DNA from 2 places in the Gordonia sp. X0973 genome. Region 2 is predicted to be linked to the other one. Evidence: predicted binding sites of a transcription regulator. Region 2 holds the regulator's gene; the other holds the start of a gene.
The links. The regulator LexA, encoded in region 2, represses DNA repair genes until DNA is damaged. The targets are predictions, from matches to a motif close to CGAACANNTGTTCG.
Positions count from the first base shown of each region.

Region 1: a site for LexA is predicted at 2,534-2,547, ahead of HUN08_RS05840 (DUF222 domain-containing protein). Genes of this name have one in related genera too.

Region 1 is NZ_CP054691.1:1,180,511-1,188,391, forward strand. It holds gene HUN08_RS05825 (hypothetical protein) at 1-339, shown strand, start outside; gene HUN08_RS05830 (MFS transporter) at 378-1,859, opposite strand; gene HUN08_RS05835 (hypothetical protein) at 1,943-2,365, opposite strand; gene HUN08_RS05840 (DUF222 domain-containing protein) at 2,586-3,620, shown strand; gene HUN08_RS05845 (DUF222 domain-containing protein) at 3,578-4,264, shown strand; gene HUN08_RS05850 (hypothetical protein) at 4,299-4,697, opposite strand; gene HUN08_RS05855 (hypothetical protein) at 4,736-5,167, opposite strand; gene metE (5-methyltetrahydropteroyltriglutamate--homocysteine S-methyltransferase) at 5,343-7,664, opposite strand; cobalamin riboswitch at 7,826-7,881, opposite strand, start outside.
Region 2 is NZ_CP054691.1:2,033,583-2,041,463, forward strand. It holds gene hrpA (ATP-dependent RNA helicase HrpA) at 1-2,514, shown strand, start outside; gene nrdR (transcriptional regulator NrdR) at 2,539-2,988, opposite strand; gene HUN08_RS18365 (LysM peptidoglycan-binding domain-containing protein) at 3,081-3,542, opposite strand; gene lexA (transcriptional repressor LexA) at 3,691-4,377, shown strand; gene hflX (GTPase HflX) at 4,410-5,870, opposite strand; gene dapF (diaminopimelate epimerase) at 5,926-6,819, opposite strand; gene miaA (tRNA (adenosine(37)-N6)-dimethylallyltransferase MiaA) at 6,824-7,780, opposite strand; gene HUN08_RS09960 (hypothetical protein) at 7,777-7,881, opposite strand, start outside.

The sequences.
Region 1 (7,881 bases), 850 kb from region 2:
TACGCGCTGGGCGTCAAAGTCGCGCCCGCGAAGAGGTTGCCGCCGACGCTGGGCTTCACCGTCCTCGACGACAAGCCCAATGCGCAGAAGCGCAAGGACGACGGCAAGGGATGGGTCACCTTCTGGGAGACGAAGGGCGTGGCCAAGCCGGGTTCGCGGGGCAGCAAGCGGATCGGCCGGGCGAAGCCCGATGCCAAGGGCCTGGCGGTGATCGCCTGGACGCCGGGGCGGATCGGCGCGTCGAGCGTGTGGGCCTACCAGGGTTCTTGGTCTGCTCCGCTTCCGGTGACCGTCGTCGCCGCGCTGCCGGTGTGGCGGATCTGCCTGATGTCTCAGTAGGCCGGACTACCCGGTGGGCCGGCGTCGCGTGATCGCGGCTAGGCCGGGACCGGCGCGTCCTTCTCGTCGTCGATCTTCAGCAGCAGCGCACAGGTCACCGACGCCGCGCACGCGACCAGCGAGATGATCGTCGCGATCAGATAGCCGGTGTCCGACGGGAACGAGTGGTGGGCGACTCCGTGGGGCGTCGGGATGTCGATGCCGACCACGAAGTGGGCCAGCACCATGCCGATCATCGCAGAGGCGACCGACATCCCCAGTGAGCGCATCAGCGCGTTGACGCCGTTGGCCTCACCCGTCTGGCGCAGCGGCACCGCGCCCATGATCAGGGCGGGCATCGCGGCGTAGGCGATGCCGATCCCGGCGGAGATGCAGCAGGTGATGAGCACGAGGTGCCACGGGCCGATATGCGCGTGGGCCAGCAGCAGGCCCAGCTGGATCAGGTAGCCCAGGCCCATCACGGTGACGCCGACGGCCAGTGACGTCCGCGGGCCGAACGTCCGCGACACCCGTGCGCCGATATTGGAGGACGCGAACATGACCAGACCGCCCGGCGCCAGGTAGAGCCCTGCGGCGACCATGGAGAGCCCGTTCCCGTTCCCCGTCGCGGCCGGTGCCATCAACAGCTGGACCGGGATGAGCGACATCGCGAAGAAGCCGAGACCGGCGGCGGCCGACGCGGCATTCGTCAACGCGACCGTGCGGGTGGCGGTGGTGCGCAGGTCGACGAGAGGGTGATCGCGACGCAACTCGTAGGCGATCCAGGGGACGAACACCAGAATCGACGCGGCGAATAGGCCGAGCGTCGGGGCCGAAGCCCAGCCCCAGGTCGCCCCCTTGCTCAGCGGCAGCAGGAGCAGGGTCAGCGCGGCGGCCAGGCCGAGGGCGCCGAGGTAGTCGAAGCCGGCGGTGCGGTGTATCGGCGACGGCGGGACGACGATCAGCACGGCGATCAGGCACAGCAGCGAGACTCCGGCGGCGCCCCAGAACAGCAGGTGCCAGTTGTGCTGCGCGATGAGGGCGGCGATCGGCAGGCCCAGCGCGCCGCCGACGCCGAGGGAGGCACTCATCGCCGCTACCGCCGAGCCGAGGCGCTCCGGTGGCAGGCAGTCGCGCAGGATGCTGATGCCCAGCGCGATGGCGCCCATGCCGACACCCTGCAATCCGCGCCCGACGAGGAAGGGGAGCAGTTGGTCGGACAGGGCGCAGACCGCCGAACCGAGGACCACGGCGGCCAGGGTCAGGACGAGGATCAGCCGCTTGCCGTACATGTCGCCGAGGCGTCCGGCGATGGGGGTCGAGACGGCGCCGGTCAACAGGGTGGCCGTCAGCGCCCAGGCGGCGTTGTCGTTGGACGTGTGCAGATAGTCGGGTAGCCGTGGGATCAGCGGGACGATGATCGTCTGCATCAGCGACACCGAGATCCCGGCGGCGCACAGGGTCGCGATGATCGCCGTCGGATGCGACGGCGGCCCGTCCTGGTGCGCGGGCTCGCCGGTGGGGATGGATTTCGTCGACACGCAGAGTCCGATCAGGCCAGGGATCGCCCGGATCTCGGGCCGTCTCTGAGTCTACGGAGACGCCGATCCGCGTCCGGCGCGGGTCAGAGGGCCAGGCACATCGAACCGGTACCCAGGCCTTGCTTGACGCTGACCTTGAGGTCCTTCTTCGATGCCGTGTTGACTTCGCTGACGTGCAGCAACCGGGCTCCGACATGTTTGGGCGTCCAGCTCATGACCACCGTCTGGTTGTAGGGGACCGGAGAGGCACCGAGATAGGTCTTTGGTCCGCCGTACGGATTTCCGGCGTCGAGATCGTCGACGGCAATGGTGGAGTTCTGTGTCGCGTTGATCGTGATCTTGTAGGTACAGCCGGTGCCGTAGGCGCCGAGCACTGGTGCCTCGACACTGATGTTGTCCACGTTGGCGGTCGCGATCGGCGAATGGGCGAAGGTTGCCGTCGTCGCCGAGACCGCCGCCCCGGCGGCGATAACTGCGACGATACGGCTGCGTTGGGTGGGGGACATGGTGAACTCCTTCGGGTTTGGGGACGGTGCACTCTCGACGCTATTGGCGGAGGAGGGGACCGCTTAGAGTAGTGCGCTACCCGAACTCGTTGGTCACGACCGCTCGATGAGATTGAAAGTTTGTACGGATTTCTGGCGGGCGGCGGTTGTCAGACGTCGCGGGTAGTGTGAACATTAGTTCGAATGAACGGGTGTTCATGCAGTTGAGGGGGTGAATCGGGTGAGTACGACGGGTCGTGTCGGATTGGTCGACGGGTTGCCGGATTCGCCGGTGGAGTTGGTGGCGTTGGCTGATGCGGTGGCGGTGAAGCTGGGGTCGGCGGTGTGGGCTGGGTTGACTGAGGACGAGTTGGTGTCGACGGCGCGGTTGTTGCAGCGGTCGCGGTGGCGTATCGAGGGTGTCGACGCGCAGTTGTTCACCGAGATCAACGATCGGTGTGCGTTTACCCGCGAGGGGTTCACCCATCCTTTGCGGTGGTTGTCGACGGGGTTGCGGCTGGGCCGGTTCGAGGCGCGCCGCCGTTATCGTCGCGCAGCCAAGATCGCGCGGTTGACCTCACCGACGGGGCAGACGATGGAACCGGAGTTCCCGGCGACCGCCGCGGCGGTGGCCGCGGGCCTGATCGGCGGGGCACACGTCGACGAGATCGGCATCATCATGGGCAAGATTCCGTGGCGGCTGCCGCCGGAAGTCCGTGCCCGGGCCGAAGCCGATTTGGCGGAGATGGCCACCGAGTTGACGCCGTTCCAGTTGCGTGCGGCGGGCAGCGCGTTGCTGGCCTATCTCGACCCGGATGGCACCCTGTCCGACGAGCGCGACCGCACCCGGCGGCGCCGGTTGTCGCTGGGCCCACAAGGCCCCGATCTGATGTCGAAGCTGACCGGGGATCTGCCGCCGATCGTGCGGGCCAAGCTCGAATTGTTTCTGACCAATTGGGCCGCGCCGGGGATGAACAATCCCGCCGACGGCCCCGATTGCCGCGTCGAAGGGGCGTTGGCGGATCGGGACCTGTCCGACGACGCGGTCAAGGACACCGTGGCCCAGGCGCGGGCCCGGGACGACCGCAACCCCGAGCAACGCAACCTCGACGCCTTCGAAGCCCTCCTCGACTACGTCCTGGCCGACGACCCCACCGCGAAGACCACCCGTACCGGCGACGACACCGCGCAGAACCCGGCGGCGGATCGGGCGGCAGCGGGCCGGGGCGCACGGTGCGCGGCCAATTCATCGTCACCGCGTCGATCGCGGATTTGAAGGCCGGTTGCGGGTTCGGGTTGACCACCACGGGCACGTTGATCCCGATCGGCGAGTTGATCGACGTCGCCGCCCAGTTGGATCCGTCGCTGGTGGTATTCGCCGACCACACCCGCGAAGTCCTGTACTACGGGCGGGCCCGCCGCGGCGCGACGCTGGCGCAACGGTGCGCCCTGTTCGCCCGCGACCGCGGCGACAGCAACCCCGACTCGGAAACACCGTTCATCACCACCGAAGCCCACCACCTACCCGACTGGGCATTGGGCGGACTCACCGACATCGACAAACTCACCGCCACCAGCGGACCCAACAACCGCCGCGTGGGACCGGGCCCACGGCAATGGGAAACGGTCTACCAACGCACCGGACCATTCGCCGGACGAGTCGCCTGGCGACTGCGATGCCACAACGGCACCGCCGGTCAACCACGCGTCAACCTCGGCCACCACCCCGACGACCTCGCCCGCGTCGCAATCAACAACATCCGCGCCATCGGCGGCAAAGGCACCACCCGCTACCTCCACACCGCATCCCGAGGCGACACCAACAGCGCGAACACACACGGCGACCACAACGACCCAGACCCACCCCGATCACCCACCGAACACCGACTCCGCAACAGACTCGGCTACACCGAGATCTGATGATTGAGTAGGCCGGTCCGCCGTGGAATGCCGGTCACAGGGCGAAGCAGGACGAGCCGGTGTTGATTCCCTTCTTGACCGCCACCGTCTTCAGCTTGTAGTTCCCGTCCTGGCGGATACCGATGAGTCGGACCCCCTCGGCCTTGGGTGTCCACTTGAAGGTGATCAACGCACCCTTGGTGTTCTGGACATCCAGGACCACCAGGTCGTTGGTAGCACCGCCCTCGACCAGGACGGGGTGGTTGCCGCTGGCGTCGACGGCGGCGCTGACGTCGTAGGTGCAGCCGGTGCCGTAGGCACTCCCGGTGGACGGCTTGGCGACGACCAGGTTGGTGACCGTGGCCGTCGCGCTGCCGGGCGAGGCGATAACGGAGGCCGCGCCGACGAACAGCGCCGGAAGGACGAGTCGGGCCGCGGTATGGGTGGTTCGCATGATGTTTCCTCTCGAGTGGGCGGGCGATTTGCGACGAGTCACGCCGCGGGAAGGCACAGGGAGCCGGTGTTCACGCCGCGGTTGACGGTTACCGACAGCGAGAGTTTCGAGTTGGTGCCGGCCTGACTGGCGACGAGCTTCCGTGCTCCGTCGACCTTCGGGGTCCAGTTGAAGACGATGGTCTGGTTGACCGGCGCGACCTCCTCGCCGACGTGTTTGTGCGTCCCGTCGGGCGAGTAGTCGTCGAGGTTGACGTGGGCGTTCATCGTCGCCTGAACGGTGACCTTGTAGGCGCATTCGGTGAGGTATCCGCCGGCCGGCGGATTCTCGATGTCGACGGTGAGGATGCTCGCCGACGCCGTCGGCGATGTCGCCACCGCGGCAGCGATGGCGCAGAGGGACGCGCCGAGCGCGACGGAGCCGACGAACGTGCGTGGGCGCGCGGTGGCGGTCGGTTGGAGGACGGGCATCGGGTACTCCTGAAAGTGTCGGGGAAGGGCTGCACGGCAGACGCTATTGCCCGACGAGGAGGCGCCGTAGAGTAGTCCGCTACCTGTTTCGCCTACCGGCGTGTGAATCGGCAGCGGGAGACGAGAACGCCCCGCACAGCGTGTGCTGTGCAGGGCGTTCTACTTCGTTGTGCGGTTACGCGTTGGCGGCCGGGCGCACCGCCTTCGCGGCGTCGACCATGTTGCGCAGCGACGCGGTGACCTCCTCGTTGCCGCGGGTCTTCAGACCGCAGTCCGGGTTGACCCACAGCCGCTGGGCCGGCACGGCCTTCAACGCGGCCTGCAGCGACGCCGTGATCTCGTCGGTCGACGGGACGCGCGGGCTGTGGATGTCGTAGACACCCGGGCCCACACCGTTGGCGAAGCCGACGGCGTTGAGGTCGTCGAGGACCTCCATCGCCGAGCGGGCCGCCTCGATCGAGGTGACGTCGGCGTCCAGATCCGCGATCGCGCCGATGACCTCGCCGAACTCCGAGTAGCACAGGTGCGTGTGGATCTGGGTCGTGTCCTCGACGCCGGCCGTCGACAGGCGGAAGGCGTCGACCGCCCAGCGCAGGTACTCCGGCTTGTCGGCGTCGCGCAGCGGCAGCAACTCGCGCAGCGCGGGCTCGTCGACCTGGATGACGCCGATACCGGCCTTCTCCAGGTCCACGGTCTCGTCGCGGATCGCCAGGGCGATCTGGTTGGCCGAGTCCTTCTCCGGCTGGTCGTCGCGGACGAACGACCACGCGAGGATCGTCACCGGGCCGGTGAGCATGCCCTTGACCGGCTTCTCGGTCTTGGACTGCGCGTAGGTGATCCAGTCGACGGTCATCGGCGTCTGACGCACGACGTCGCCGAAGAGGATCGGCGGGCGCACGCAGCGGGTGCCGTAGGACTGCACCCAGCCGTTCTGGGTGGCGAAGAAGCCGTCGAGTTGCTCGGCGAAGTACTGCACCATGTCGTTTCGCTCGGGCTCGCCGTGCACCAGCACGTCCAGACCCAACTGCTCCTGCAGCTCGATCACGCCGTCGATCTCGGCCTTCATGCGACGGGTGTACTCCGCGTCGTCGATCTCGCCGGTGCGCAGGGCGGCACGGGCCTTGCGGATCTCACCGGTCTGCGGGTACGAACCGATCGTCGTCGTCGGCAGCAGCGGCAGGTTCAGCCGCTCCTGCTGGGCGGCCAGCCGGGCCGAGCTCTCGCCACGGGCGAGTTCGTCCTCGGTGACTGCGGTCAGGCGGTCCCGGACGGCGGCGACCTTCACCCGGGGATCGGTGGCGCGGATGGCCAATGCGGCCGCGCTCGCTTCGAAGCGGTCGGCGACGGCGTCGCGGCCGCGGTTCAACGCGGTCGCGAGTGTCGCGACCTCGACGAACTTCTCCGCGGCGAAGGCGAGCCAGCCGCGCAGGTTGTCGTCGAGCTCGGTCTCCGGCTCCAGCGAATACGGCACGTGCAACGTCGAGCACGACGTCGAGACGGCCACCGCGCGCGCCGAGCCCAGCAGCGTGCCGAGGGTGGCCAGCGCCGCGTCGAGGTCGGTGCGCCAGATGTTGCGGCCGTTGACGACGCCGGCGACCAGCAGCTTCGACGACAGTGCGGGCACCGCTGCGACGGTGTCGGCGCTGCCGTACACCAGGTCGACGCCGATGGCCTCGACGTCGGTGTGCGCGAGTGCGGACAGCACCTGTGCGCCCGGATCGCCGAAGTAGGTGTTCACGAAGATCGCGGGACGGTTCGAGACGCCGGAGAGACGCTGGTAGACCGATCCGGCGACCTCGGCGGCGGTCGCCACGCCGTCGGCGTTGTCGACGATGTCGGTGCACAGCACCGGCTCGTCGATCTGCACCCACTTGACGCCCGCTGCGGCAAGTTCGCCCAGCAGCTGTTCGTAGACCTCGACGACCTCGTCGATGCGGTCGAACGGCGCGGTCTCGTCAGTCGACTTCGCCAGACCAAGGAAGGTGATCGGACCGATGACGACCGGACGCGCGTCGACGCCCAGGTTGGCGGCCTCGGACCATTCGGCGAGCACCTTCGACGCGTCGAGGCGGTAGGTCGTCTGCGCCGACAGCTCCGGGACCAGGTAGTGGTAGTTCGTGTCGAACCACTTGGTCATCTCCAGCGGCGTCAGCTCGGCGGTGCCGCGCGCGGCCGCGAAATAGCGGTTCAGATCGTCGTCGACCGACGCGAAGCGCGGCGCGAGGGCGCCCAGCATGATCGCGGTGTCGAGCATCTGGTCGTAGTAGGAGAAGGTGTTGACCGGGATCGAGTCGAATCCGGCGTCGCGCAGCGAACGGGCGGTGTCGCCGCGCAGCGAGGCGGCGACCGCTTCGAGCGACGCGCGGTCGGTGTTGCCCTTCCAATAGCCTTCGATGGCCCGCTTCAGCTCACGGTTCGGGCCGATGCGGGCGGTGCCGCCGACGGTGGCGGTGAAATCGGGTGCCCGGTTGGTGGTGGGGGTGGTGTCCGAGGACATGTCTCGTGCTGCTCCTGATGTGGTTCCAACGGTTCACCACCCGCAGGGCGCAAAAGGGCGACGGCGCGGCGGCGGCGCCCACAGAATTCAGGAGCCGGTACTTCCGCGCGTTTCGTCGACCCGTGCGCCCAGATCCTCGAGGCGATGAGCCACCCGGGCACGGCGTGCCCGGGACAATTGGCAGGTCTTCGGACTCATCGGCGCGCGGCGCGTAGCG
Region 2 (7,881 bases):
GTCTCCCCGCCGTCGCCCCGGGCGATCGCCGACGGGCTGGCCGAACTCGGCGAACTGGGTGCCATCGGCACGCGGACCGATCGGGCGCCGAAGCTGACCGCGGTGGGACGCGCGCTCGCCCGGCTGCCCATCGATCCGCGTCCGGCGCGGATGCTCGTGGCCGCCCGCGACTTCGGCTGCCTCGCCGAGGTCCTCGTCGTCGCCGCCGCCCTGTCGATCCCCGACGTGCGGCTGCGGCCGGCGGACAAGCGGGAGGCCGCCGACGAGGCGCACCGCCGTTTCGACGAGCCCGGCTCGGACTTCCTCGCGCTGCTCAATCTGTGGGACTACCTGGAGGAGCAGCGAAAAGAGTTGTCCGGCAACCAGTTCCGCCGACACTGTGAACGCGAATTCCTCCACTGGACGCGGATCCGCGAATGGCGCGACCTGCACCGGCAGCTGCAGCGGACGGTCAAGGACCTCGGCTGGTCGGTCACCCGCACCGAAGAGCGGGACGCCGATGCCATCCACCAGGCCATCCTCTCGGGCCTGCTCTCCAACATCGCCGCCCGCAAACCCGACTCCAAGGAGTACCTGGGCGCGCGGAACACCTCGCTGATGGTGTTCCCCTCCTCCCCGTTGGCGCGCAAGCCCCCGGCCTTCCTCATGGCCGCCGAGATCATCGAGACGTCGCGCACCTATGCCAGCACGGTCGCCCGGATCGATCCGGCCTGGGCCGAGCGCCTGGCCGGCGACCTGTGCAAGCGCGCGTACAGCGAGCCGCACTGGTCGTCGCGACGCGGTGCCACGATGGCTTATGAGCGCGTCACCCTCTTCGGCGTGGTGCTGGTCGCATCGCGCCAGGTCACCTACACCAAGACCGACCCGCAGCTGTGCCGCGAGATGTTCCTGCGGCACGCCCTCGTCGACGGTGATTGGCGCACCAAACACGCCTTCTTCGAGCGGAACCGGGAACTGCTCGACGACGCCGTCGAAGTCGAACACCGGGCCCGCCGACGCGACCTGGTCATCAGCGCCGATCAGCTCTACGCCTTCTACGACGAGCGGGTTCCCGAGCAGGTCGTCTCCGCGCAGCATTTCGACACGTGGTGGAAGCAGGAGTCCCGTACCCACCCGGATCTGCTCGACCTGCGCGCCGAGGACGTCGTCGCCGCGACCGACGTGTCCGACGCCGACTACCCGGGGACGTGGGCCCAGGGCGACCTGCGCCTTACGCTGCGCTACAAGTTCGCGCCGGGCGATCCCGAAGACGGGGTCACCGTCGAGATTCCGCGCGACCTCGTCAAGCACGTACGGCCCGCCGGATTCGACTGGTCGGTACCGGGGATGCGCGAGGATCTGACGACGGCGCTGATCAGGTCGCTGCCCAAACAGCTGCGCAAGACGGTGTCGCCGGCCCCCGACTTCGCGCGGGCCGTGCTGGCCCGCCTCACCCCGCGCGCCGAACCGCTGCTCGCCGGTCTGGCGCGCGAACTCTCGGCGATGGCCCGCACCACGATCACCGTCGACGATTTCGACGTCGACCGCGTCGACGACCATCTCCGGATGAATTTCGCCGTCGTCGACGAATCGGGGTCGACGATCGCGGCGAGCCGGTCGCTGGCGCAACTCCAACGTCCCGACCGATCCGACCGGAAGCGAACGACCGCCCGCGTACTCGCCTCGGAGTGGACGGCCGACACCTTCGGCGATCTCCCCGAATCGATCACCGGGCAGATCGCGGGCCAGAAGGTGACCCGCTATCCCGGACTGGTGGTCGTCGACCCGTCGACCGTCGGATCGGCCCAATTCGCGTCGCCGGCGCAGCGTTCCGCCGCCCTGCACGCCGCCGTCCTGGTCCTGCTCGAAGCCGCACTGCCGTCCTTGGGCAAGAAGATCACCGCTGGCCTGACCCCCGCGCTTCGACTAGCACTGAGTCAGAGCCCGTACCCGTCGCTGGAGGCGTTGCTGCGCGACTGCACCCGCTGCGCGATCCGCGGCGTCGTCACCCCCGCCGAGACCGCCGGCTTGCGGACCCCGGCCGACTTCGCCGCGCTGCGCGAACGATTCGCCCCCGCGATCGCCGAGCAGGCCCCGGACAACTTCTTCGCCGCCCTCGACGCCCTCTCCCGACTGCCCGGGCTATCCGCCGCGATGGATCGCCACGCCGGGACGATGGCGGCCCAGGACGTTGCCGATCAGGTCGCGCAACTCGTCTTCGACGGATTCGTCGGCGAGACACCGGTGGACCGGTTGGCCTCGCTGCCGCGCTACCTCGACGCCGCGCTCATGCGGCTCGACGCCGTGACGGCCAACCCCGCCCGCGACCGGGATGCGACCGCGGCCGTCGACCGGGTCGTGGAGCGGTGGAATCTGCGCCTGGCGCAGCTGCCGGAGGCCCGCCGGGAGCCGTTCAACGAGTATGCGCACTGGATGATCGAGGAGTTGCGGGTCGGGCTCTACGCCCAGCGACTCGGTACCGCGGGCACCGTGTCGGAGAAACGGGTGATCAAGGCGTTCGACGCCTTCGTCTGAGCCGCCTCGCCGGCGGTGGATCGGTCAGCCGCGGTCGGACTGCAGGGAGTCGATCTCCCGTTGGAAGTCTTCGAGCGACTCGAACGAGCGGTATACCGAGGCGAACCGCAGATAGGCGACCTCGTCGAGATCGCGCAGCGGCCCGAGGATGGCCAGCCCGACCTCGTTGCTCGGCACCTCGGCCGAACCCGAGGATCGCACCGCGTCCTCGACCTGCTGCGCCAACTGGGCCAGCGCATCCTCGTCGACCTGCCTGCCCTGACATGCCCGCCGGACGCCCCGCATCACCTTCTCGCGGCTGAACGGCTCGGTCACGCCGTTGCGCTTGACCACGGCCAACACCGCATTCTCCACCGTGGTGAACCGGCGTCCGCATTCCGGACACGACCGACGACGGCGGATCGCCTGACCCTCGTCGGCGAGACGGGAATCGACGACCTTGGTGTCCTCATGCTTGCAGAACGGACAATGCATGAGCCCAACAATACCGACGGCCCGGGCAGTGCTCCGACTACCCGACGCACTGCGGCAGCCGATGCTGCCGCGCGACTGGGCGCCGCCCACGCTTATCGGTAGACCGGGGCCACGAGCGCCTGGCCGGCCGTCAACTGCGACGACGGCAACCCGTTCAACGCGCGCAGCTGATTGATCACCGCCTGGCGCGGCATATCCGGGGCGACGCGCGCGGCGACCGAGTTCAATGTCTCGCCTCCGCGCACGTGGACCACCGACGTGGCAACCGGATCGGGAGCAGTGCTCGCCTCGTAGTTGCCGCCGACGATGGCGAAGAGCCAGACCAGCCCGGCGAGCGCAGCGCCGACGAGGATCGCCGCGGCGCTCCCCCGGCGACGGGCGATCACCCGCTGCTGCCGGCTCTGGACCGGGGCCACCGGCGCAGCGCACCGGGTGCCGCGGTCCGGCCGGGGATGGTGGGAACGGCCGTCGACCGGGCGGCGCCGGGTCTGGGCGGGACGGAGCGGGCGCGGAGCCGGGCGGACTGCCGGGCGGTGCATCACTGGTGCGCTCATGTCGGTTCTCCTCGTTCGTGTGTTCGATGAACTCTTGTTCGAAGTTTTACCACGAGGGTCTGACAAAGTCTCGCGACACGTCGAACAAATGTTTGAAGGTCGCGGCTTTCTTCGCTAGCGTTGTGGCAACGAGCAGAGGAGAAACATCATGGCCAAGAAGAAGTCGGCGGAGTCCGGCCTCACCGACAGCCCCGCCGCGATCGAGGCGACCCTGACCCAGCGTCAGCGCGACGTGTTGGAGGTGATCCGCAAGTCCGTCCGCGAGCGCGGATACCCGCCGAGCATCCGCGAGATCGGTGACGCGGTCGGCCTCGTGTCGACCTCGTCGGTGGCCTACCAGCTGAAGACCCTGGAGAACAAAGGCCTGCTCAAGCGCGATCCGCACCGCCCCCGCGCGGTCAACGTCGCGGCGGACAAGAAGGGGCCGCCGCCCGGTGGCGCCGCGGCCGAGGGAATGCCCACGCCGACCTATGTCCCCGTCCTCGGCCAGATCGCCGCGGGTGGCCCGATCCTCGCCGAGGAGGCCATCGAAGACGTCTTCCCCCTCCCGCGAGAACTCGTCGGCGACGGCAACCACTTCCTGCTCCGCGTGGTCGGCGAATCCATGATCGACGCGGCGATCTGCGACGGCGACTGGGTGGTAGTGCGACAGCAGAACGTCGCCGACAACGGCGACATCGTCGCCGCCATGATCGACGGGGAGGCCACCGTCAAGACCTTCAAGCGCGACGGCGCGCACGTGTGGCTGATGCCGCACAACCCGCTGTTCGACCCGATTCCCGGTGACCGCGCGGTCATCCTGGGCAAGGTCGTGACCGTGATGCGCCGGATCTGATCCGGCCCCTGCTCTGATCCGATGCGGCGCCGTCAGGCGTCGACGCGGGTGAACTCGACGAGTTCACCCGCGAGCGCGGCGGGAACCCGCACGCGCATCTTGGTGCCCGTCGCATGGTGCTCGGTCGAGTGGATCTCGCCGTCGGCATGGATCCGCGAGACGAGATCGCCGCGCGAGAAGGGGAGGTCGACGAACATCTCGACGTCCCCGCGCCCGATCTCGGCGCGGATGGCGTCGAACAGCTCCGGGAGCCCGGCGCCGGTACGCGCCGAGACGAACAATGCGCCCGGCAGCGCCGCGGCCAATTCGGCGTGTTTGAGGTCGTCCATCGCGTCCAGCTTGTTCACGACGAGCAACTCGGGCGGCAGCGTGCCGTCCCGCGCCTCGTCCGATACCTCGCGCAGCACGGTCCGCACAGCGTTGACCTGGTCCAACGGGAAGGCTTCCGAGCCGTCGACCACGTGCACGAGCAGATCGGCGTCGGCCACCTCCTCCAGTGTCGACCGGAACGCCTCCACCAGTTGCGTCGGCAGGTGCCGGACGAAACCGACGGTGTCGGTGAACACCACCTCGCGGCCGTCGTCCAGCCGTGCGCGGCGCGTCGTCGGGTCCAGGGTGGCGAACAAGGCATCCTGCACCAGCACGCCCGAACCCGTCATCGCGTTGACGAGACTCGACTTGCCCGCGTTGGTGTAGCCGACGACGGTGATCGTCGGCACCCCGCTGCGGTGCCGGTCCAGACGCTTCACCGTCCGGGCGGTCTTCATCGCGCGGATCTCCCGGCGCAGCTTGGCCATCCGCTCCCGGATCCGACGGCGATCGGTCTCGATCTTGGTCTCACCCGGACCGCGCAGGCCCACGCCGCCGTTGCTGCCCGCCCGACCACCGGCCTGCCGTGACATCGACTCGCCCCAGCCGCGCAGCCGGGGCAGCATGTACTCCATCTGCGCGAGGCTGACCTGCGCCTTGCCCTCCCGACTGGTCGCGTGCTGGGCGAAGATGTCGAGGATCAGCGCGGTGCGGTCGATGACCTTCACCTTGACGACCTTCTCCAGCGCGTTGAGCTGGGCGGGCGTCAACTCGCCGTCGGCGATGACGGTGTCCGCGCCGGTCGCGACGACGATCTCGCGCAGCTCACCCGCCTTGCCCGACCCGATGTAGGTGGCCGCGTCCGGGCTGGACCGGCGCTGGATCAGCGCATCCAGCACCTGCGACCCGGCGGTCTCGGCCAACGCGGCGAGTTCGGCCATGTTGGCGTTGGCCTGGGCGATGGTGCCCGACGTCCAGACGCCGACGAGCACGACCCGTTCCAGGCGCAGCTGCCGGTACTCGACCTCGGTGACGTCGGTGAGTTCGGTGGACAAGCCGGCGACGCGCTGCAGCGACGCCCGATCGTCGAGTTGGAGTTGACCCGTCGTCGGCGCATCGTCCGTGCGAAGCGCGCCGGGCGGAGTAGAAACCGCGGGGTCCGGGGACAGTTCTGATTCAGTCATACCCGTCCATCATGACACCGCGCGGACGTCGTGCGCGAGCCGATTACCTGCACCCTCAGTCGAGGGCGCCCGTGAACAGCTCGCCGCGCGCGACGAGGCGCGACGGACCGCGCAGGGTGCTGGTCGTCCCGCCGTCGTCGATGCCCACGTCGACCCGGCCGCCGGGAACGGTGATCCGCAGCTTCCCGGAGTCCCGCCCCAGGGAGGCGAGTAGTGCGCTGCCCGCCGCGACCAGGCCCGTTCCGCAGCTGCGCGTCTCCCCCACGCCGCGTTCGACGACCCGCATCGATGCGACGAGGGTGTCGCCGTCGGCCACCGGTTCGGTACACAGCTCGACGTTGACCCCCTCGGGGAACACACCGGTGTCGAATCCGACCGGACCGGACAGGTCGAGGGCACTCAACTCGCCGTGCGACAAACCCGGAACGACGCAGGCCAGATGGGGATTGCCCACGTCGACGGCGATCCCGGTGAAGGTCCTACCACCGATCGTCGCCGAGGAGGTCACCCCCCGGAGCACCCGGCCCATCCCGACGCTGACCTCAGCGCTCGTCGGCGAAACCGAGTGGATGCGGACCGGACGCGCACCGGCCCGCGATCCGACGACGAACTCGTCGGCATCGGTCAACCCGGCGACCCGACAGTAGTGGGCGAACACCCGGACGCCGTTGCCGCACATCTGCGCCACCGAGCCGTCCGCATTGCGGTAGTCCATGAACAGGTCGTCGGCGGCGATCCCCTCGCCGAGGGCGGTGAGCACACCGGCGTCGAGGAGGCTGCCGGCCCGTGCCACGCGCAGCAGACCATCGGCCCCGATACCCCGTTGCCGGTCGCACAGCACGGCCACCGTCTCCGGTTCCAGCGCCAACAGGGCCGCGGCGTCGTCGACGATGATGAAGTCGTTCTGCGTGCCGTGGCCTTTCCAGAAGGCGTGCGGGAGAGCGGTCACCGGATCAGTCTACCGATCCGCCCGGCTGGTCGATCCGGGCCGCACGGCAGTATTCGGACACCGTGTCGGCCAGCGCCTCGTCGCCGCCGTCGAACCAGCGGATCCGCGGATCGCGGCGAAACCACGACCGCTGGCGCCGCACATATCGTCGCGTGCCGACGAAGGTGAGCTCGCGCGCGTGCTCGACGTCGTATTCACCGTCCAGCGAGGCGACGACCTGCGCGTATCCGATCGCCCGGATCGCCGTCTGCCCCTCGCGCAGCCCACGTTCGAGGAGTCCGGCCACCTCGTCGACGAATCCGTTGGCGAACATCGCCGCCGTCCGCGCCTCGATGCGCTCGTCGAGCAGTTCGGTCGGGCGGTCGACGCCGATCAGCAGCGCGTCCCACCGCGGATCGCCGATCGTGGGCTGCGAGGCCGCGAACGGCTCGCCGGTCAGTTCCACCACCTCCAGCGCCCGCACGATGCGGCGGCCGTCGGAATCGAGGATCGTGGCGGCGGCGTCGGGATCCACCGCACCCAGCCGCCGGTGCATCTCGACGGTTCCGACCCGCGCCAACTGCTCCTCGAACCGCGCGCGGACGGTCGGGTCCGTCGGCGGGAGCGACCACTCGTCCACCAGCGCCTGGTAGTACATCATCGACCCGCCGACGACGATCGGCGTGCGGCCCCGCGCCCGGATCGACTCGACGTCGTCGATCGCGGCGGCCTGATAGCGCGCCACCGTCGCCGTCTCGTCGACATCGAGGACGTCGAGTTGGTGGTGGGCGATGCCGCGGCGCTCATCAGGGGCGAGTTTGGCGGTGCCGATGTCCATCCCGCGGTATTGCTGCATCGCGTCGGCGTTGACGATCTCGCCGTCGAACCGCTGCGCGAGGTGCAGCGCCAAATCCGACTTGCCGCTGGCCGTCGGCCCGACGACGACGATCGGCCGCGGACCGCCGCCAGCGGTCCCGCTCACTCGAACCGCCAGGTCGCCACGGTGTAGCCGACGCCGAGCGGTGCGCCCGCGTAGTCCAGCCGCACCGTCGCCGGGCCGGGCGCGCACGCCGCCGCGACCTC